Regions from separate parts of the Bradyrhizobium sp. AUGA SZCCT0182 genome, predicted to be linked through region 1. Evidence: predicted binding sites of a transcription regulator. Region 1 holds the regulator's gene; the other holds the start of a gene.
What was found. The regulator PhoB, encoded in region 1, activates phosphate uptake and scavenging genes when phosphate is short. The targets are predictions, from matches to a motif close to TGTCATNNANCTGTCAT.

Region 1 (10,137 bases):
TTGGCCGGCTCTGTGCGAAGGGAAGAATGCGATGACGGTATTGACCTGGTCCGACGAGCGCGTCGAGCAGCTTAAAAAGCTCTGGGAGGGCGGACTTTCCGCCAGCCAGATCGCCGCGGAACTCGGAAATGTGACGCGAAATGCAGTGATCGGCAAAGTGCACCGGCTGGGTCTCTCCGGCCGTGCCAAGAGCCCCTCCTCGGCCGCGCCGCGTCAGCGCAAGGCGCGCCCCGCCCAGCAGATGATGCGGGTGGCGCGCCCGGTGTCGCGCGGCAACACCGCGCTGGCCCACGCCTTCGAGGTGGAGATGGAGCCGGATCCGGTCGCCTACGACAATGTGGTGCCGATGAGCCAGCGGCTGACGCTGCTCGAATTGAACGAGGCCACCTGCCACTGGCCGATCGGCGACCCCTCCAGCTCGGAATTCTTTTTCTGCGGCGGCAAGGCGCTCAGCAGCCTGCCCTATTGCGCGCATCACTCGCGCATCGCCTATCAGCCGGCCTCCGATCGCCGCCGCCCGGCGCCGAAGCCGACCAGGTAAGGGCTGCGCATCAGCTACGCGGAAAATATCCGCTGTCGTCCCTGCGAACGCAGGGACCCATAACCACAGGCGATCGTGGTTAGGCTTGGCTGGAGCTCCAGCTCGCTTCAAAAATCGATACTTGTGGTTATGGGTCCCGGCCTTCGCCGGGACGACGATGGAGTATTGGCTACTCCACCTTCGCGAACCGATCATCCAGCGCGTAGCCGGCGCCGCGCACGGTGCGGATCGGGTCCTGTTCGCGGCCGGGGTTGAGCAGTTTGCGCAGGCGGCCGATATGGACGTCGACGGTACGCTCGTCGATGTAGATGTCGCGGCCCCAGACGCTGTCGAGCAGTTGCTCGCGGCTGAATACGCGGCCGGGATGTTCCAGGAAAAACTCCAGCAGGCGATATTCGGTGGGGCCGAGATCGATCGGACGGCCCGAGCGCGCGACGCGGCGCTTCTCGCGGTCGAGTTCGATATCGCCATAGGTCAGCACGGTGGCCAGCCGCTCCGGGCTCGCCCGCCGCAACAGGCCCTTCACCCGCGCCAGCAGCTCCGGCACCGAAAAGGGTTTTACGATGTAGTCGTCGGCGCCGGTCGCCAGCCCCCGCACCCGTTCGCTTTCCTCGCCGCGCGCGGTCAGCATGATGATCGGCAGCGCCTTGGTCTCCGGCCGCGCCCTTAAGCGGCGGCACAGTTCGATGCCGGACAGGCCCGGCAGCATCCAGTCCAGCACGATCAGGTCGGGCACCCGCTCCTTCAACCGTGTATCGGCGTCGTCACCGCGGGCGACGGTTTCGACCTCATAGCCTTCGGCATCGAGGTTGTAGCGCAGAAGCGTGGTGAGCGCTTCCTCGTCTTCAACCACCAGAATGCGTGCGTTCATCTATGTAAGCCTCTTGTGTTTTGACGCGCTGTCGATACGCGAAAAACGTCTCTCGTTCCGCTGTCAGTTCAGTAACTAGTTTCCCGGCACAGTCGTGGCAAAATTCGTCATGTCGCCCTTCGGGCGCTTGTCGAGGATCTGCTGGCCTTCGATCATGTAGAACACGGTCTCGGCGATGTTGGTGGCATGGTCGCCGATCCGCTCGATGTTCTTGGCGCAGAACATCAGATGGATACAGAACGAGATGTTGCGCGGATCTTCCATCATGTAGGTCAGGAGTTCGCGGAACAGCGAGGTGCAGATGGCGTCGACTTCCTCGTCGCCCTTCCAGACCGCCATCGCCGCCGGCAGGTCGTGCGACGCGTAGGCGTCAAGCACGGACTTGACCTGCGACTGCACCAGATCGGTCATGTGTTCGAGACCGCGGATCAGTTTCAGCGGCTGGAAATCGTTCTCCAGCGCCGCGACGCGCTTGCCCATGTTCTTGGCGAGGTCGCCGATCCGTTCCAGATCGGTGGCCACCCGCATGGCGCCGACGATCTCGCGCAGGTCGATGGCCATCGGCTGGCGGCGGGCAATCGTCAGCACCGCGCGTTCCTCGATCAGGTGCTGCAGGCGGTCGATCTCGGCGTCGGAGGCGACGACGCGTTTTCCCAGCGCAACGTCGCGCCGGATCAAGGCATCGACGGATTCGGTGATCATGCGTTCGGCAAGGCCGCCCATTTCGGCGACCAGGCGGGTCAATTCCTGAAGATCGCTGTCGAACGCCTTCGCGGTATGCTCTGAAGCCATTGTCTTCTCCTCGCGATGTGCGCTTAGCCGAACCGGCCGGTAATGTAATCCTGGGTGCGTCGGTCGCTCGGCGAGGTGAAAATCTTGTTGGTGTCGTCGAATTCGACCAGTTCACCGAGATACATGAAGGCGGTCTTGTCCGAGACGCGCGCCGCCTGCTGCATGTTATGGGTCACGATGGCGATGGTGTAGTCCTCCGCCAATTCTGTGATCAATTCCTCGACCTTGGCGGTCGAAATCGGGTCCAGCGCCGAGCAGGGCTCGTCGAACAGGATCACTTCAGGGCGCACCGCCACCGTGCGCGCGATACAGAGCCGCTGCTGCTGGCCGCCGGACAGGCTGAGGCCCGATGCATTCAGCTTGTCCTTGACCTCGTTCCACAGCGCACCGCCACGCAACGCCTTTTCGACGCGGCCGTCCATCTCGGATTTCGAGATCTTCTCATAAAGGCGGATGCCGAAGGCGATGTTTTCGTAGATCGTCATCGGAAACGGCGTCGGCTTCTGGAACACCATGCCGACCCGGGCGCGCAGCAGATTGAGATCGAGCTTGGGGTCGAGGATGTTGGTCTGGTCGAGCATCAATTGCCCGGTCGCCTTCTGGCCCGGATAGAGGTCGTACATCCGGTTGAAGATCCGCAGCAGCGTGGACTTGCCGCAGCCGGACGGCCCGATGAAGGCGGTGACGCGGTGGGTGCCGAGCGTGAGGTTGATGTTCTTCAGCGCGTGGTGCTCGCCATAGTAGAAGTTCAGGCCCCGCGCGGTCACTTTCGGCGGCGCGTCGGGCAGCGCCACGTGGGGAACGCCCGCGTTGACGGCACTCATGGATACAGAAACTTCGGTCATTTTGCGGTCCTCTCGGCGCCAAGGATGCGCGCGCCAATATTCAGGGCGAGTACGGTCAGGGTGATGAGCAGCGCCCCGCTCCAGGCGAGCTGCTTCCAGTATTCGTAGGGGCTCTGCACGAAGTTGTTGATGGTGACCGGCAGGTTCGCCATCGTCTTGGTGAGATCGAGGCTGAAGAACTGGTTCGACAGCGCGGTGAACAGCAGCGGCGCGGTTTCGCCGGCGACGCGGGCGGTGGCGAGCAGCACGCCGGTGATGAGACCACTTCGCGCGGCGCGATAGGCGATCCGCTTGATCACCAGCGAGCGCGGCAGGCCGAGCGCGGACGCCGCTTCACGCAGCGGATTGGGCACCAGGCCGAGCATGTCCTCGGTGGTGCGGACCACCACGGGGATCACGATCACGGCCAGCGCCAGACAGCCGGCAAAGGCCGAGAAGCCGCCCATCGGCACCACGATGGCGCCGTAGACGAACAGGCCGATGATGATCGAGGGCGCGCTGAGCAGGATGTCGTTGATGAAGCGGATCACCGAGGTGAGCCGGTCATGCTTGCCGTATTCGGCCAGATAGGTTCCGGCCAGCATGCCGAGCGGCGCGCCGATGCCGACCCCGATCGCAGTCATGATGATCGAACCGATGATCGCGTTGCGCAGACCGCCATCGGTCGAGCCGGGCGGCGGCGTGTCCTGGGTGAAGACGGCCAGGTTGAGGCCGGCCAGGCCGTTATAGAACAGCGTGAACAGGATCAGCGCTAGCCATGTCACGCCGAACAAGGCGGCGCCGACGCAGAGGCCCCGGATGATGATGTCATTGCGGCGGCGGGAGGCGTAAATCGGGTTCATGGCTCAGTTCCCCGCCTTCTTTTCCAGCCGCATCAGCATCAGCCGGGCGGCCGACAGGACGAAGAACGTCAGCACGAACAACAGCAGGCCGAGCAGGATCAGGCCGGACTGGTGCAGGCCGTCGCTCTCGGCGAATTCGCTGGCGATCGCCGCCGAGATCGTGGTGCCCGGCGCGAAGATCGAAGATGAGATCTTGAACGAGTTGCCGATGATGAAGGTGACCGCCATGGTTTCGCCGAGCGCGCGGCCGAGCGCCAGCATCACGCCGCCGATCACGCCGACCCTTGTGTAGGGGATCACCACGTTGCGGACGACTTCCCAGGTGGTGCAGCCGACGCCGTAGGCGGCTTCCTTCAGCACCGGCGGCACCGTCTTGAAGACGTCGACCGAGATCGAGGTGATGAAGGGCAGCACCATGATCGCAAGGATCAGCGCGGCGTTGAACAGGCTGAGATAAGACGGGGGACCTGCGAAGATGGTGCCGAGAACCGGGACGCCGTCGAAGATGCTGATCATGAACGGCTGGAACGAGTTGGCCAAAAACGGGCCCAGCACGAAGAAGCCCCACATGCCGTAGATGATCGAGGGAATGCCGGCGAGCAGTTCGACCGCGAGCCCGATCGGACGGCGCAGCCAGATCGGACAGATCTCGGTCAGGAACACCGCAATGCCGATACCGACCGGAATGGCGATCATCATCGCGATCACGGAGGTGATCAGCGTGCCGTAGATCGGCCCGAGCGCGCCCAGCACCGGCGGATCGGCTGATGGCGCCCAGCGCGAGGTGAACAGGAACGAGAAGCCGTATTCCCTGATCGCAGGCCAGGCGCCCACGATCAGCGATAAGATGATGCCGCCGAGAATGAGCAGCACCGAGATCGCACAGGCGCGCGTGAGCCAATAGAAGGTAACGTCACCAAGCTTGAAGGCGCTGAGGGCCCTGGCGCGATCGTAAGGTCCTGCAGCTTCCATCACGTCGCTCTGAACGGCCATGTCTGCCACGCCAATCCCCTGTACTGTATAGCCCAACTGCCCCGGACCCGGCGCCGGTTTTGCACCGGACTCTTGAACCAAGACCCCTGTCGGCCAAGACCCTGTCGACCAAGACCTTGTCGACCAAGTCACTCGGCAAACCAGACCCGCCCGTATTCGCCCTCCTGCCCGGAGGGAAAGACCCAACCCGGAAAGACCCGGGTTGGGCAAAGTGGGAGCACGCTCCCATTGTCGCCGGGCCGGAACGCCGCCCGGCTCTTGTTCTTAAGTTCAGCTCTTGATCTCGGCGGTCCAGGTCTTTTCGATCAGCTTAACCACGGAGTCCGGCATCGGGATGTAGTCGAGCTCCTCAGCCATCTTGCCGCCCTTCTCGAACGACCATTTGAAGAACTTGATGGCTTCCTGGGACGCGGCCTTATCGGTCGCGGACTTGTGCATCAGGATGAAGGTCGCGGCGGTGATCGGCCACGAGGTTTCGCCGGGCTGGTCGGTGAGGATGACGTAGTAGCCGGGCGCCTTCGCCCAGTCGGCGTTGGCCGCAGCAGCCTGGAACGAGGCTACCGTCGGCTGCACGGTCTTGCCTGCCTTGTTGACCATCGCGGCATAGGTCAGCTTGTTCTGCTTGGCGTAGGCGTACTCGACGTAGCCGATCGCGTTCTTGGTCTGGCCGATGTTGCCGGCAACGCCTTCATTGCCCTTGGCGCCAACGCCCGTCGGCCATTCGACCGCGGTGCCGAGACCGACCTTGGCCTTCCACTCGGCGTTCGACTTCGACAGATAGTCGGTGAAGTTGAAGGTGGTGCCCGAACCGTCGGAGCGGCGGACCACGGTGATGGCGTCGGTCGGCAGCTTCAGCTTCGGATTGAGCTTGGCAATCGCGGGATCGTCCCACTTCTTGATCTTGCCGAGATAGATGTCGCCGAGCACTTCGCCCGAGAGCACGAGTTCGCCCGACTTGATGCCTTCGAGGTTCACGACGGGGACGATCGCGCCCATCACCATCGGCCACTGCACGAGGCCATCCTTTTCGAGGGCCTCAGCCTTCAGCGGCGCATCGGTGGCGCCGAAGGTCACGGTCTTGGCCAGGATCTGCTTGATGCCGGCGCCGGAGCCGATCGACTGGTAGTTCAGACCGTTGCCGGTCTCCTTTTTGTAGGCATCGGCCCACTTGGAATAGACCGGGAACGGGAAGGTGGCGCCCGCGCCGGTGATATCGGCTGACAACGCCGAGGTCGAGGCGGCGACGAGGCCTGCCGCGACGATTGTCTTGATGAAATTCATGGCTGGTCTCCATCTGGTGAGCGAAGCGCCTGTTAACGCCCGATCGCGCTCACGCCGCATCCGTTTAGGTGCGGTCAATAGAGCTTTTACGAAGGTTCGATGACAGTTGGATGACAGACTCAAGCGATTGGAATCGCTAGAGTTTAAGTCCCTGCCGGGGGTTTCGCCTGGGGAAAGCAGGCGGTAAAAGTGGCCCCGTTTTTGGGCACGCTTTCGATCAAAAGCCGGCCGCGATGGCGGTTAACAATATGTTTCACCAAGGATAAACCGAGCCCGGTTCCACCCTGCGCCCGGCTGTCGCCGACATCGACCCGGTAGAACCGCTCGGTCAGCCGCGGCAGATGCTCCGGGGCAATTCCGGGCCCGAAATCGCGCACCAGGACGCGGACCTCAGGCGCGCCGTCGGCGGAATTCGCATGCACCAGCGAGACGATGACCTTGCCGCCGGACGCGCCATATTTGAGCGCGTTCTCGATCAAATTTTCGAACAGCCGCAGCAGCTCCTCGCGATCGCCCGCGATCGTCACCGGCAGCTCAGGCAGATCGATCTCGATGGCGACCTGGCGTTCATGCGCCAGCGGCTCCAGCCCGTCGGCGACCTGGCGGATGATGGGCACGATGTCGACCGAGGTATCGGGCCGAACATGCGCCGACAATTCGACCCGCGACAGCGACAAGAGATCGTCGATCAGCCGCGCCATGCGCGTCGCCTGCGCGTGCATGATCCCGAGAAAGCGCTCGCGCGCCTTGACGTCATCCTTGGCCGGCCCTTGCAGCGTATCGATGAAGCCGGACAGGGCGGCGAGCGGCGTACGCAGTTCGTGGCTGGCATTGGCGACGAAATCGGCGCGCATCTCCTCGACCCGGCGCAGCGGCGTCTGATCGTGGAACGTCATCAGCATGCACTTGTCGGCGCCGCCGAACAGCGTCGGCACCGGCACCGGCGTGATGATCAACTCCATCCAGCGGTCGACCGGCACATGGTCGAGATAGGTCGCGCGGCGCGGCTCGCTGGTCGCGATCGCCTCGCGCAGGGCGGTGATGATTTCGGGCGAGCGAAGCGCGAACTGGGCAAGCTCGTTCTTGCGCAAAGCGGGGGCAAGCTGGGCTGCCGCAGCATTGAGATGGATCACGCGGCCGGCGCGGTCGAGCAGCACGGCCGGATCCGGCATGCCGGCCACGACGGCGCTGACGGCGGCGGCTTCGACCGGATTGACGCCGCGAACGTCTTCGCGCGAGGTGGCCGTATCATGCAGCCGCCATGGCACCAGGGCTGCGGCGGCAATGCAGATAAAGGCGGCAATTGCGCGCGCCACCCCGAGTTCGCCGGTCGCAACGAATACCGACAAAGCGAGGCCCGCGACCAGCAGGATAATGGCCGAATGCCGTAACCGGTCGGACCATGGGGCAAAATAGGAGGAGGAAGAGGAGGAATCGTCTATCGCCATTGTTGGCTTTGTTCCCTCTGTCTTTTGCATCTTTTACGCGCTTTCAGGCGCCGGTGTCTCCACGCTCGCGCACATAGACGGCCTCACGTCTCGGCTCGGCGTCGGGGCCAGGCGCCAACTGGCGCAGGCGCTTCGACCGCGCACCCAGGATAACCTCCCGAAGCGTCAGCAAGATTACAGATATGACAAAAGGCGCAATATAATAGAGGACCCGGAACAGCAGCATCCCGGCCAGCAAATCCTCCCGGTCCATCTGCGAGAGGCCGACCAGCATGGCGGCATCGAAGACGCCGAGCCCGCCAGGGGAATGGCTGGCGAAACCCAGCAGCGTCGCCGAGACGAAGATGACCGCGACGAAGATAAAGTCGACATTGGACTCGCCCGGCACCAGCATATACATCGCCAGCGCGCAGAACCCGAGGTCGACGATGCCGATGCCGATCTGCAGCAGCGTCAGCGGCCCGCCCGGCAGCGTCACGCTCCAGGGTCCACGGCCGACCCCGCGGGGCTGGCTCCAGACCCAGACCACATAGCCGACGAGGCCGGCGATAATCGCAAACGCCAGGGCACGGTTGAGCCAGGCCGGCAACTGATCGATCGAAGCTGCGGCTTCCGGATGATAGGCGATGCCCAGCCCGAGCACGGCGGCGTTGCCGAGCCAGAAGGTGAGCCCGGCCAAGAAGCAGATCTTGGCGACGTCGATCGCGTTCAGACCCCAGGCCGAATAAATCCGGTAGCGCACCGCGCCGCCGGTGAAGACGCTGGCGCCGACATTGTGGCCGATCGAATAGGAGGTGAAGGCGGCCAGGGCGGTGACGCGGTAGGGGATGTGGGTGTGGCCGATCGCCCGCACCGCAAACAGATCGTAGAAGGTCAGCGTGAAGTAACCCGCGCCCACGAACAGCGCCGCCAGCACGATCTGGCGTGGTTCCGTGCTCTTGATGGCCTCGATCACCTCGTTGGAGTCGATGCCCCGCAGCATGTGATAGAGCACGTAGCACGCGGTTCCGATGACCGCGATACTGATCACAACCCCGAGCTTATGCAGGACCTGCTTCTGGCGCAGAAACGAAATCGCCCTGCGTATTGCTTCCAGCATCTAGACCTCGAATTGCGATCCCGCGACGACGGCAACGGTGCGAATTCCGCCGACACTCCGCTGCTCCCTGGGGACTCCAGTAGCGCGTTTTGGGCCGGAGTGGAATTCGTCTAACGACAATAAAACGCGGTTCTTCAATCTATTAGGCGGAATTGATGACAGTGGATGCACAGTTTTGCTGCATTCTGCGCGCCCAAATCGGGCTCCGGCCGGGTCCCTTGGGCAATCCCTTGACCAATCCCTTGGGCTGGAAGGGGTCATGCCGGGGCGTTTCAAGCCGCGGGCGCATTGCGGGAGACCACCCAGTCCCGCAGCCACGACCCCACCGCGCAGCCGCAAAGATAGAGCGCAAACATGATCAGGCCGAGGTCGAGCCAATAGCCAAACCGGCCGGGAACCACGCGCGAAAGCGCGGCCGCGACCAGCACGACCGCCAACGCCGCCAGCCACCGCTTCCAGTTCTTCGATACGCCCTCGCCGTGCTGAACGATGGAAATCCAACCCATCGCCAGCCCAAGCAGCAGCGAGCCCAACAGCCAGCCCCAGAAGAACGTCGTCAGATAGGCCATCCTTACCTCACCACGAAATCGATGCGGCGGTTCTGCGCCTTGCCCTGGTCGGTATCATTGCCGGCGATCGGCTGTGTGCTGCCATAGCCGACCGACGTGAAACGGTTCGCGGGCAGTCCGGCCTTGACCAGGTAATCGGTGACCGCCTGGGCGCGCTTCTCCGAGAGCGCCTGATTGGCGGGTTCCTCGCCGTCGGAATCGGTATGTCCGACGACCTCGATATTGGCGTTCGGGCAGCGCAATGCGGTCTCGATCAGCCGGTCGAGCAGCCCGGCGGAATCCGCCACGATGTCGGCCTTCCCCGATTCGAACCGGATCCTGGCCTTGCCGAGCAGGTCGGTAAACAGCTGCTGGCAGACCGTGGGGTCGACCGGCGCCGCAGTCGGTTTGACCGAGATTTCAGGCTTGAATTGCCAGCCCTGCGGAAACTCCTTGCCAAGTCCGGCTCGGATCTGGGTCGCGGCCGCCTCGTAAAGCGCATCGCCCGACAGTTTCACCTCGCGGTCGCTGACCACGAGCGTCCCGGTCGACAGCCGCGACAGCGCGCCGAGCGCCGGCACGACGGCGGCGGCAAATCCTGATGGCGCGCCGATACTCGCCTTCAGGTTGTCGACGACTTTCTCGCTGAAGAATTTGCGGCCCGCCGCCGCCACCAGTGCCGCATGGGCGTTGTTGTCCGGCACATAGCCGGTCAGCGTCAGCGTCACCGCGACCGGATCCTTGTAGGCCTGGAAGATGTAGGGCGGCGCCTTGACGTCGTTGGCCGCGACCGAATAGCCCTCCGGGAGATTTTTCAGCGCGGCGGCGATGGCTTCCCGGCCGCCAAGTTCACGCGCCATCCCTGACAGCGTGACCT
Region 2 (10,137 bases), on a different contig from region 1:
CCGTCACCGAGGTGGGCGATGAGGTCGTGCTGTTTCCACCGGCCTATCACGCCTTCCGCAAGATCATTCTCGCCAATGAGCGACGCATCCTCGACGCGCAGCTGGTCCTGCGTCAGGGCCGCTACGAGATGGATCTTGATGCGCTGGGAAAACAACTCACGCCGCGAACCAAAATCGTGTTCTTCTGCAGCCCGCACAATCCGGGCGGCACCGTGTGGTCGATCGAGGAGATCCGTGAGCTCGCCGCCTTCTGTGCCGAACGCAATCTGATTCTGGTTTCCGACGAGATCCATTGCGACCTGCTGCTGGGCGGCGTCAAACACACGCCGACGCTGTCGGCCGCCCCCGAGATCGCCGATCGCCTGATCACCACCCTCGCCGCGACCAAGACCTTCAATCTCGCCGGCGCCCATGTCGGCGCCTGCGTCACCTCGAACCCGGTTTTGAAGGCGCGGATCGACGCGCGAATCGCGGCAAGCGGGCTCGCCTCCTACAACGCCTTTGGCATGATCGCGACCGAGGCGGCCTGGCGAACCGGCGAGGCCTGGCTCGATGCGCTGCTGCCCTATCTCGCCGGCAACCGCGATACGCTCACTGCACGAATAGAGAAAGCCGCGCCCGGCGCACGCTCGATGCAGCTTGATGCCACATATCTCGCCTGGGTCGATTTCTCCGGAACGGGACTAGCGGCTGCGGACGTTGCCGCACGCGTCAAGGATCGCGCACGGATCTTTGCCAGCCCCGGCGAGCAGTTTGGGCCCGGCGGCGAAACCTGGCTGCGCTTCAACTTCGCCACGCCACGTCCGATTCTCACCGAGGCGCTCGATCGGCTCGACGACGCCTTTCGAGACCTCCGAGCTTAAGCTGCGGATGCGGTCTTAACGCAGCGGCATCGGCGGCCGCGGCACCGACGCCAACTCCGGATCGCTCAGCGTTTCAGCGCTGGTTGGTGATTGCGCCTCAAGCTGTCGCGGCACGTAAGGTGCCGAAGTCGCTGACAACGGCGCGGCGGCGGCCGATGGCATGGCTTGCTGCCGGACCGGCCGCGGCTGCCCGGGCGGCGGAGCCGGCGTCCGCGGTGGCGCTATCGCGGCGACTGGCCGCGGCGGCGCCGGCGGTTTTTTGGCTTGCACGTTTTGCGCGGCAGATTTCTCCGAAACCATTGCCACGAGCTGCTGCTGGCTGGCCTTGAGCTGCTCGATGCTGGCCTTGAGCTGTTCGATCTCCCGGCTTGCGCTGGCCAGATCGCGCGCCATCGTCTCGAGCGATTGCGACTGATCAGGCGCGGCGGCGGCCGGCGGGGCTGCAGCGGCTGGCGCCGCTGTCGCAGCGACCTCCGCTGCAGCCGGCGCAGCAGCAGCTTGCGCTGCAGCTGGCGCCTGGGGCGCCGGTTGACCCGGTGAAGTATTCGACGTGTCGACATCAGCGGCAGCCAGAACCGGCTGCGCGGTGAGCCCGGTTTTTTCCGGCGCCTGCGATGATTTCTGCCCGAACAGCGGCGCCCACTCCGCGATTACCTGTTGAGCCGCCTCGGCATGGTAATGCCAGGCCATGGCGGCCCCGCCGATACAGCCCGCCAGCAGCAGCGCCGTGACGGCACGCATGGCGCGCCTCGCCATCGACGACCTCGGCCGGCGGCGGCTGTTGATCAGGGCATCTTCGACGGCGGCTGCGCGAAACGTGATTTCATCGACGGCGATTGCGCGAAACGTGGCGTCGACCGGCGGCACCGCTGCGCCGTCCCGGAAGACCGGCTCGATGTGAGGCTGCGGACCCGAAGGTGCGCGCACGGGATCCGGCGCCGGGCCGGAAAATTCTTCTTCCGCGGGCGCGACCCTGACGGGATCTGATGCGACCCTGACGGCATCGGGTACGACCCTGACGGCATCGGGTGCGACCACGAGGATATCGTGCGGATCATCGGTTGGCTTCGGTTTCTGCATCGATTGCATCGGCGCTCCGTACTCCATCCAATGTCGCCTGCGCCCCAAGAGCCTGTCCCAAGCTTTTTGCCTAAGACCCTGCCCAAGATTTACCCCAAGAGCGACCGGCGGATTTGCGTGAGATCGACGACTTCCAGCCCCCAGAATTCCCCCACACGTCGTTCCCCTTACCCCATTCCGGTTTGACCAAAGCAAGGCAGTACCATGGAGAGGTTGCGGCCGAGGGAACTTGTCAGGTGACAAAGGCGCGCCTGCCTGTGCCACACCCGACTGCGCTCTCCGTCGTCATTGCGAGCTAACGGGTCGCGCGAATGCGCGCCCGATGACAGGCTCCGCGAAGCAATCCATCTCGCCTCGCGAAGGACAGATGGATTGCTGCGTCGCCGGCGCTCCTCGCAATGTGGATACGGACGTCGCTGAAGCCCGATTCTCAGCGGCCTACCAGCTGCTGCAGATGTTCCGGGTACCGCGCGCCCTGCACCGCGACGGCAGAGATCGCACGCTCGATCTCGCCGAGATCGCCTGATGTGAGCGTCACCGCCGCCGCGCCGGTGTTCTCATCCAGCCGATGCAGCTTGGTGGTGCCGGGGATCGGAACGATCCACGGCTTCTGCGCCAGCAGCCAGGCGAGCGCGATCTGCGCCGACGTCGCCTTTTTGCCTGCGGCGATTTTGCCGAGCAGGTCGACCAAGGCCTGGTTCGCTTTTCGCGCTTCCGGCGAGAACCGCGGCACCACGTTGCGGAAGTCTGATTTGTCGAACGTCGTCGTCTCGCTGATCGCGCCCGTGAGGAACCCCTTGCCGAGCGGGCTGAAGGGAACGAAGCCGATGCCGAGTTCTTCGAGCGTCGGCACGATCACCTCTTCAGGTTCGCGCCACCACAGCGAATACTCGCTCTGAAGTGCGGCGACCGGTTGCACGGCATGGGCACGCCGGATCGTCGGCGCGGCGGCCTCGGAGAGTCCAAAGTGCCTGACCTTGCCTTCGCGAATGAGATCCTTGACCGCACCCGCCACATCCTCGATCGGCACGTTGGGATCGACGCGGTGCTGATAGAACAGATCGATGACGTTGGTCCTGAGCCGCTTCAGCGAAGCCTCCGCCACTTGCTTGATGTGCTCCGGCCGGCTGCTCAGACCGCTCTGCGCGCCCGTCTTCGGATCGATGTCGAAACCGAATTTGGTGGCGATCACGACCTGGTCGCGGACCGGCGCCAGCGCCTCGCCGACCAGTTCCTCCGACGTGAACGGTCCATACACTTCGGCGGTGTCGAAAAACGTCACACCGCGCTCGACGGCGGCGCGGATCAGCGCGATTCCCGCCTGCTTTTCGACCGCCGGGCCATAGCCGAAGCTGAGTCCCATGCAGCCGAGCCCGATCGCCGAGACTTCGAGGCCGCTCTTACCAAGTTTACGCTTCTGCACTCTCTTCTTCTCCAATTGTTCGACAAATCATCGCGCGTACTGTTCGTCGCTGACCTTTTCCATCCAGTCGACGGTCTTGCCGTCGAGCGCTTCCTGAATCGCCAGATGCGTCATCGCCGTCGTGGGTCCCGCGCCGTGCCAGTGCTTCTCGCCGGGCGGAAACCAGACTACGTCGCCGGGGCGGATCTCCTCGATCCGCCCGCCCCAGTGCTGCACCAGGCCAAAGCCTGACGTGACGACCAGGGTCTGTCCGAGCGGATGGGTGTGCCACGCGGTGCGCGCGCCGGGCTCGAAGGTGACGCTGGCGCCAACCACGCGTGCCGGTTCGGTCGCCTTGAACAGCGGATCGACGCGGACGGTACCGGTGAAATAATCTGAAGGTCCCTTGCCGGACGGCTGCGAGCCGCTTCGTTTGATGTCCATGGTACTGATCCTTCGTGGTGGTGTTACCGGCGCGTTTGCGCCAGCAGCTCCCGCTGCCAGCACGGCAAGGCCGCCACCGGCTGCAAGCATGCGTCTGCGCGTGATCATCGCGGTCGGTGCGCGGGCTCGGCGCTCATGCCACTTCCGGCAGCCGGGCAAGCAGCTTGTCGAGCGTGATCGGATAATCGCGCACCCGCACACCGGTCGCGTTGTAGATCGCGTTGGCGATGGCGGCACCGACGCCGCAGATGCCGAGTTCGCCGACGCCCTTGGCCTTCATCGGCGACGACATCGGGTCGGTCTCGTCGAGGAAGATCACGTCCTGATGCGGAATGTCGGCATGCACCGGCACTTCGTAGCCGGCGAGGTCATGGTTGACGAAGAAACCGCCGCGCTTGTCGACCGCCAGTTCTTCCATCAGCGCGGCACCGGCGCCCATCGTCATCGCGCCGATCACCTGGCTGCGCGCCGATTTGGGGTTGAGGATGCGGCCCGCGGCACACACCGCCAGCATTCGGCGCACCCGAATTTCGGCGGTCGCGGCATCGACGCCAACCTCGACGAAATGCGCGCCGAAGGTCGATTGCTGATACTTCTTGCCGAGATCGCCGAACTCCATCACATCCTCGGCCACGATGCCGCTCTCGCCCGCGGCCTGCGCCAGCGGCACGCTGCGATTGCCCGAACGCACCTGCCCGTCGGCGAAATCTGCCTCGGTGGAATTGAACCCGAGCTTCTGCGCCACGGCCTCGCGCAGCTTGACGCACGCGGCGTAGACGCCTGACGTCGAGCTGTTGGCGCCCCATTGCCCGCCCGATCCGGCCGAAACCGGAAAGGCCGAATCGCCAAGGCGTACGATGATCTTGTCAAGCGGCAGGCCCATCATCTCGGCTGCGGTCTGCGCGATGATGGTGTAGGTGCCGGTGCCGATATCGGTCATGTCGGTCTCGACAACAACGACGCCGCGGTTGTCGAGCCGCACGCGCGCCGCCGATTTCATCACCGGATTGTTGCGGAAGGCAGCCGCCATGCCGATGCCGACCAGCCATCGCCCGTCGCGAACCTGCCCCGGCTGGCGATTGCGCTTGCTCCAGTCGAAGCGGTTGGCGCCGAGCCCCATGCACGCGATCAGCGGCCGGTGCGAATACGCCCGCTCCGGCTTTTCGGGATCGACCTGGGTGTCATTGAGGATGCGGAACTCGATCGGATCGAGCCCGAGCTTTTCCGCCATCTCGTCCATCGCGATCTCCAGCGCCATCATGCCGGGCGCCTCGCCTGGCGCACGCATCGCATTGCCTTCCGGCAGGTCGAGCACCGCAAGCCGCGTCGCCGTCATGCGGTTGGCGCCGGCATAGAGCAGCCGTGTCGCCTGCACCGCAGCCTCCGGCTTGCCGCCGGGCAGGTTGCCGGACCAGCCCTCATGGCCGATGGCCGTGATCTTGCCGTCCCTGGTCGCGCCGATACGGATGCGCTGGATCGTGGCCGGCCGATGCACGGTGTTGTTGAACATCATCGGGCGCGTCAGCGCCACCTTGACCGGCCGCCCGGCCGCGCGGGCGCCCAATGCCGCGAGCAGCGCATCGGCCCGCACGAACAGTTTGCCGCCGAACCCGCCGCCAATGAAGGGCGATATCAGGCGGACCTTGTCCTTGGGCATGCCGAGCGTCTTGGCCAGTTCGCCAACGCTCCAGTCGATCATCTGGTTTGAGGTCCACACGATCAGCTTGTCGCCGTCCCAGGCGGCCATCGAGGCGTGCGGTTCCATCATCGCATGGGCGTGATCGGGCGTGGTGTAGGTCGCGTCGAGCTGAACCGGTGCCGCGGCGAACGCACCGGCGAAATCGCCGACTGCGGTATCGGCCGGACCGCCGGTGATGCGCGCGGGCTTGCCGGAATCCTTGACCGCTGCGAGATCGTAGACGCCATCAGTCCTGACATAATCGACGCGGACCAGTTGCGCGGCGGCGCGGGCCTGCTCGAAGGTCTCCGCCACCACGAGCGCGATCGCCTGGTGATAATGCTCGATCTCGGGACCGCCGAGCAGCGTGGCGAAGTTGAGGTTGCCCTTGGCGAGCTTGCCGGCATTGTCAGCCGTGACGATGGCAAGCACGCCGGATGCTGTCTTGGCGGCTGTCAGATCCATCGAGGCGATCCGGCCCTTGGCAATCGCTGAACCGACCACATAGCCGCAGGCCGGGTTCGCGATGTTGTCGTGCCGCTCATAGGCATAGGGCGCAGTGCCCGTGGTCTTGAACGGACCATCGATGCGGTCCGCGGGCTTGCCGATGATCTTCAACTGGTCGATCGGGTTGGTGGTCGCCGGGGTTTCGAATTTCATGGTCTATCCCCTCGCCTCTGCCAGCACCGCGCCGAGCGTCCGCTCGGCCAGCAGCAGCTTGAAGGCGTTCTCATGGGTAGGTTTGGCGTCGGCGAGCAGTTTTGCCGTCACTGCTTTCGCGCCGCGCGGCAGTTCGGCCTCGGCGGCTTCGACGCGCCAGGGCTTGTGGGCGACGCCGCCGAGCGCGACGCGTCCGGAGCCGTCGCGCTGCACGATGGCCGCGACCGCGACCAGAGCGAACGCATAAGACGCGCGGTCACGCACCTTGCGATAGATCTGCTTGCCGCCAACGGGTTTCGGCAACGTCACGGCGGTGATCAGTTCGCCCGGCGCCAGTGAGGTCTCAACCTCAGGCGTATTGCCGGGCAGCCGGTGGAATTCCGCGATCGGAATTTTTCGCGCGGCTCCATCGGGCTGAATTGTTTCCACCGTGGCGTCGAGCGCGCGCATGGCCACCGCCATGTCGCTCGGATGGGTCGCGATGCACGCTTCGCTGGCGCCGATCACGGCGTGCTGACGGCTGAAGCCGCCGATCGCCGAACAGCCGCTGCCGGGCTGACGTTTGTTGCAGGGCTGGTTGGTGTCGTAGAAATAGGGGCAGCGGGTCCGCTGCAGCAGATTGCCCGCGGTCGTCGCCTTGTTGCGCAACTGGCCCGAAGCGCCGGCGAGCAGCGCGCGCGACAGCACGCCGTAATCGCGCCGCACCCGTTCGTCCGCGGCAAGATCGGTGTTGCGCACCAGCGCGCCAACCCGCAGTCCGCCATCGGCGGTCGGCTCGATCTTGTCGAGCCCGAGACGGTTGACGTCGATCAGATGCGCCGGCGTCTCGATTTCGAGCTTCATCAGGTCGAGCAGGTTGGTACCACCAGCGATGAATTTGGCGCCCTGCTGGCGCGCAGCCGCGGCGGCGGCCTCGGCCGGCGAATTGGCGCGCTCATAGGTAAAGGATCTCATGCCTGCCTCCCGGCGACTTCGCTGATGGCTTCGGCGATGTTGGAATAGGCGCCGCAGCGGCAGATGTTGCCGCTCATGCGCTCGCGCAATTCGGCATTGGTGAGTTGCGGGACTGCGTTCAGATCGGCGCTGACATGGCTCGGTATGCCGGCCTTGATCTCGTCGAGCACGGCGACCGCCGAGCAGATCTGCCCGGGCGTGCAATAGCCGCATTGATAGCCGTCATGCTTGACGAAGGCCGCCTGCATCGGGTGCATGTTCTCCGGCGTGCCAAGGCCCTCGATGGTGGTGACGCTTTCGCCCTCATGCATCACAGCCAGCGTCAGGCATGAATTGATCCTGCGGCCACCGACGATCACCGTGCATGCGCCGCACTGGCCGTGATCGCAGCCCTTCTTGGTGCCGGTGAAATGCAAATTCTCGCGCAAGGCATCGAGCAGCGTGGTCCTTGTATCGACCGCGAGCTCGCGCGCCTTGCCGTTCACGTTGAAGGACACTTTCGACATCACCGGGGCTCCGGAAACCGCAGGCTTCAGGGCGATCTCGGCCTTGGCCACGAAGGTCGACGTCGTCACCCCGAGAGCCGGCGCCGTGAGAGAAGCGGCGCCGACGACCAACAGGTCGCGCCGAGAGAATCTGAAATCACCGGGGCTTCGCATGCCATCAATCCCTTTTTGCCGCTTCGCTCGTTTTGCGCCCGCCTCGTCCACTAACGCCGATCATGACCCGGGGTTGCGCGCAGCCGACATCGCGCAGGTCACGACCGCGTGCCTTCAGGCATTTAACGGGTGCAACGCCGCCGGATTAGGCCTAATAATCGGCATGGACTTATGAAACAGGCTCATGAATGCTCGGCAAAAACACCAACGACCTCATGGCGTTCCTGGCCGTGGCGCGCGAACGCAGTTTTACGCGGGCGGCAGCACAGCTCGGGGTTTCGCAATCGGCGCTCAGTCACACCATTCGAGGACTGGAAGAGCGGCTCGGCTTGCGGTTGTTGACCCGCACCACCCGCAGCGTGGCAACGACCGAGGCCGGAGAGCGGCTGGTTCGGACGGTGGGCCCCAAGTTCGAGCAAATCGACTCCGAACTATCAGCGCTGACCGAGCTTCGGGAAAAACCCGCCGGTACCATCCGGATCACGGCCGGCGAGCATGCGGCCCTGGCCGTGCTCTGGCCTGCCTTGACGACGCTGCTGCCGCGTTACCCCGACATCAAGGTCGAGCTGACCATCGATTACGGCCTGACCGACATCGTCGCGGAGCGATACGACGCCGGCGTTCGTCTCGGTGAGCAAGTGGCCAAGGACATGATCGCCGTGCGCATCGGACCGGACTTCTGCATGACCGTGGTTGGCTCGCCCTCGTATTTCGAACGAAAGCCGAAGCCGAAGAAGCCGCAGGATCTTACGGCGCACGACTGCATCACTGTCCGCCTGCCGACATCAGGTGGAATCTACGCCTGGGAATTCGAGAAACGCGGTCGCGAAGTCAAGGTGCGCGTCGATGGGCAGCTGGTGTTCAACAGCATCCCGCTCCGGCTGAACGCGGTACTGGCGGGGCACGGCCTCGCCTATCTGCCCGAGGACCAAGTCAAGAAGCATCTCGCCGACGGCCGTCTCATCCGCGTGCTCGACGACTGGTGCGCGCCGTTTTCCGGGTATCACCTCTATTACCCGAGCCGCCGGCAACCCACGCCGGCGTTTGCAGTGCTGGTGGAGGCGCTGCGATACCGGGGGTGATGGGCAGCCGCCGATCGAGCGGCAGGGTTTCGGGCGGCCGGGCCGGAACCCATCCGTCATCCAGATGTCATCGAATGCGCCAACAGCTTGCTGGACACACATTCGAGGGCACCGATGGACTATTTCCGACGCTTCACCTTTCTGTTCGCCGCACCGGTCTTTGATACCGACGATCTCGAAGGCCTCCGTTTCAACCAGATCATCACCGAGATCGAGCGGTCCGGCTTTGAAGTGGTCCGGGCGCGCAGGCTCGAGGATGCGGAAATCGCGGTTCAAACCGACGCCGCGATCGGCTGCATGGTGGTCGACTGGGGCAAAAAGGGCCTCGAGGGCAAGACCATGGCCCTGATCAATCTGATGCGGCGGCGCGGCCTCGATTTTCCGATCATCCTTTTGATCCGCCGCAAGCGGTTCGAGGACCTGCCGGTCGAGGTGCTGGATTTCATCGACGGCTATGTGTTCCTGTCCGAGGAAACGCCGCCCTTCATCGCCAAGAACCTGATCAGCCGCCTGAAGCAATATGCCGAAACCCTGAAGACGCCGTTTTTCGGCGCGCTGGTCGACTATGCCGAAGAGGGCAACCAGCTATGGACCTGCCCGGGCCACAATGGCGGCGTGTTCTACAGCCGCAGCCCGATCGGCCGGGTGTTCGTCGAACATCTCGGCGAAGCCGTGTTCCGCGACGACCTCGACAATTCCGTGCTCGACCTCGGCGATCTCCTGACCCATGAAGGCCCGGCGCTGAAGGCGCAAAAGGAAGCGGCGCAAATCTTCGGCGCCGAAAAGACCTATTTCGTGCTCAACGGCACCTCGACCTCCAACAAGGTGGTGCTGGGCGCGCTGGTCACCGACGGCGACCTCGTGCTGTTCGACCGCAACAACCACAAGGCGGCCCATCACGGCGCGCTGATGATGGCCGGCGGCATTCCGGTTTATATCCCGACCGTCCGCAACGCCTGGGGCTTGATCGGCCCGATGCGCTGGGACGCGATCGACGAGACGAGTTTGCGCGAACGCATCCGCAGCCATCCGCTGGTCAAGGACCCCGAGGCCTGGCGTAAGCCGCGTCCTTTCCGGGTCGCCGTGGTCGAGCAGTGCACCTATGACGGCACGATCCACAGTGCCGAGATGATCCTGAAAGCGATCGGCCATCTCTGCGACTACATCCTGTTCGACGAGGCCTGGGCCGGCTTCATGAAGTTTCATCCGCTCTATGCCGGACGTTTCGCGATGGGACTGTCCGGTCTCGGCCCCGACGCGCCCGGCATCATCGCGACCCAGTCGACCCACAAGCAGCTGGCGAGCTTCTCGCAGG

Region 2: JQ611_RS39620 (Orn/Lys/Arg decarboxylase N-terminal domain-containing protein) is a predicted target of PhoB. The motif match lies at 8,877-8,893, and genes of this name have one in related genera.

The regions. Positions count from the first base shown of each region.
Region 1 covers NZ_JAFCLY010000001.1:477,120-487,256, reverse strand. Annotated here, with positions in the region: gene JQ611_RS02280 (GcrA family cell cycle regulator) at 32-541, shown strand; gene phoB (phosphate regulon transcriptional regulator PhoB) at 711-1,412, opposite strand; gene phoU (phosphate signaling complex protein PhoU) at 1,488-2,204, opposite strand; gene pstB (phosphate ABC transporter ATP-binding protein PstB) at 2,228-3,049, opposite strand; gene pstA (phosphate ABC transporter permease PstA) at 3,046-3,891, opposite strand; gene pstC (phosphate ABC transporter permease subunit PstC) at 3,895-4,884, opposite strand; gene pstS (phosphate ABC transporter substrate-binding protein PstS) at 5,155-6,165, opposite strand; gene JQ611_RS02245 (ATP-binding protein) at 6,309-7,613, opposite strand; gene JQ611_RS02240 (lysylphosphatidylglycerol synthase domain-containing protein) at 7,657-8,712, opposite strand; gene JQ611_RS02235 (hypothetical protein) at 8,985-9,281, opposite strand; gene JQ611_RS02230 (OmpA family protein) at 9,284-10,137, opposite strand, start outside.
Region 2 covers NZ_JAFCLY010000070.1:15,353-25,489, forward strand. Annotated here, with positions in the region: gene JQ611_RS39580 (MalY/PatB family protein) at 1-863, shown strand, start outside; gene JQ611_RS39585 (hypothetical protein) at 879-1,952, opposite strand; gene JQ611_RS39590 (aldo/keto reductase) at 2,374-3,366, opposite strand; gene JQ611_RS39595 (cupin domain-containing protein) at 3,394-3,789, opposite strand; gene paoC (aldehyde oxidoreductase molybdenum-binding subunit PaoC) at 3,923-6,127, opposite strand; gene JQ611_RS39605 (xanthine dehydrogenase family protein subunit M) at 6,131-7,081, opposite strand; gene paoA (aldehyde dehydrogenase iron-sulfur subunit PaoA) at 7,078-7,740, opposite strand; gene JQ611_RS39615 (LysR family transcriptional regulator) at 7,929-8,822, shown strand; gene JQ611_RS39620 (Orn/Lys/Arg decarboxylase N-terminal domain-containing protein) at 8,937-10,137, shown strand, end outside.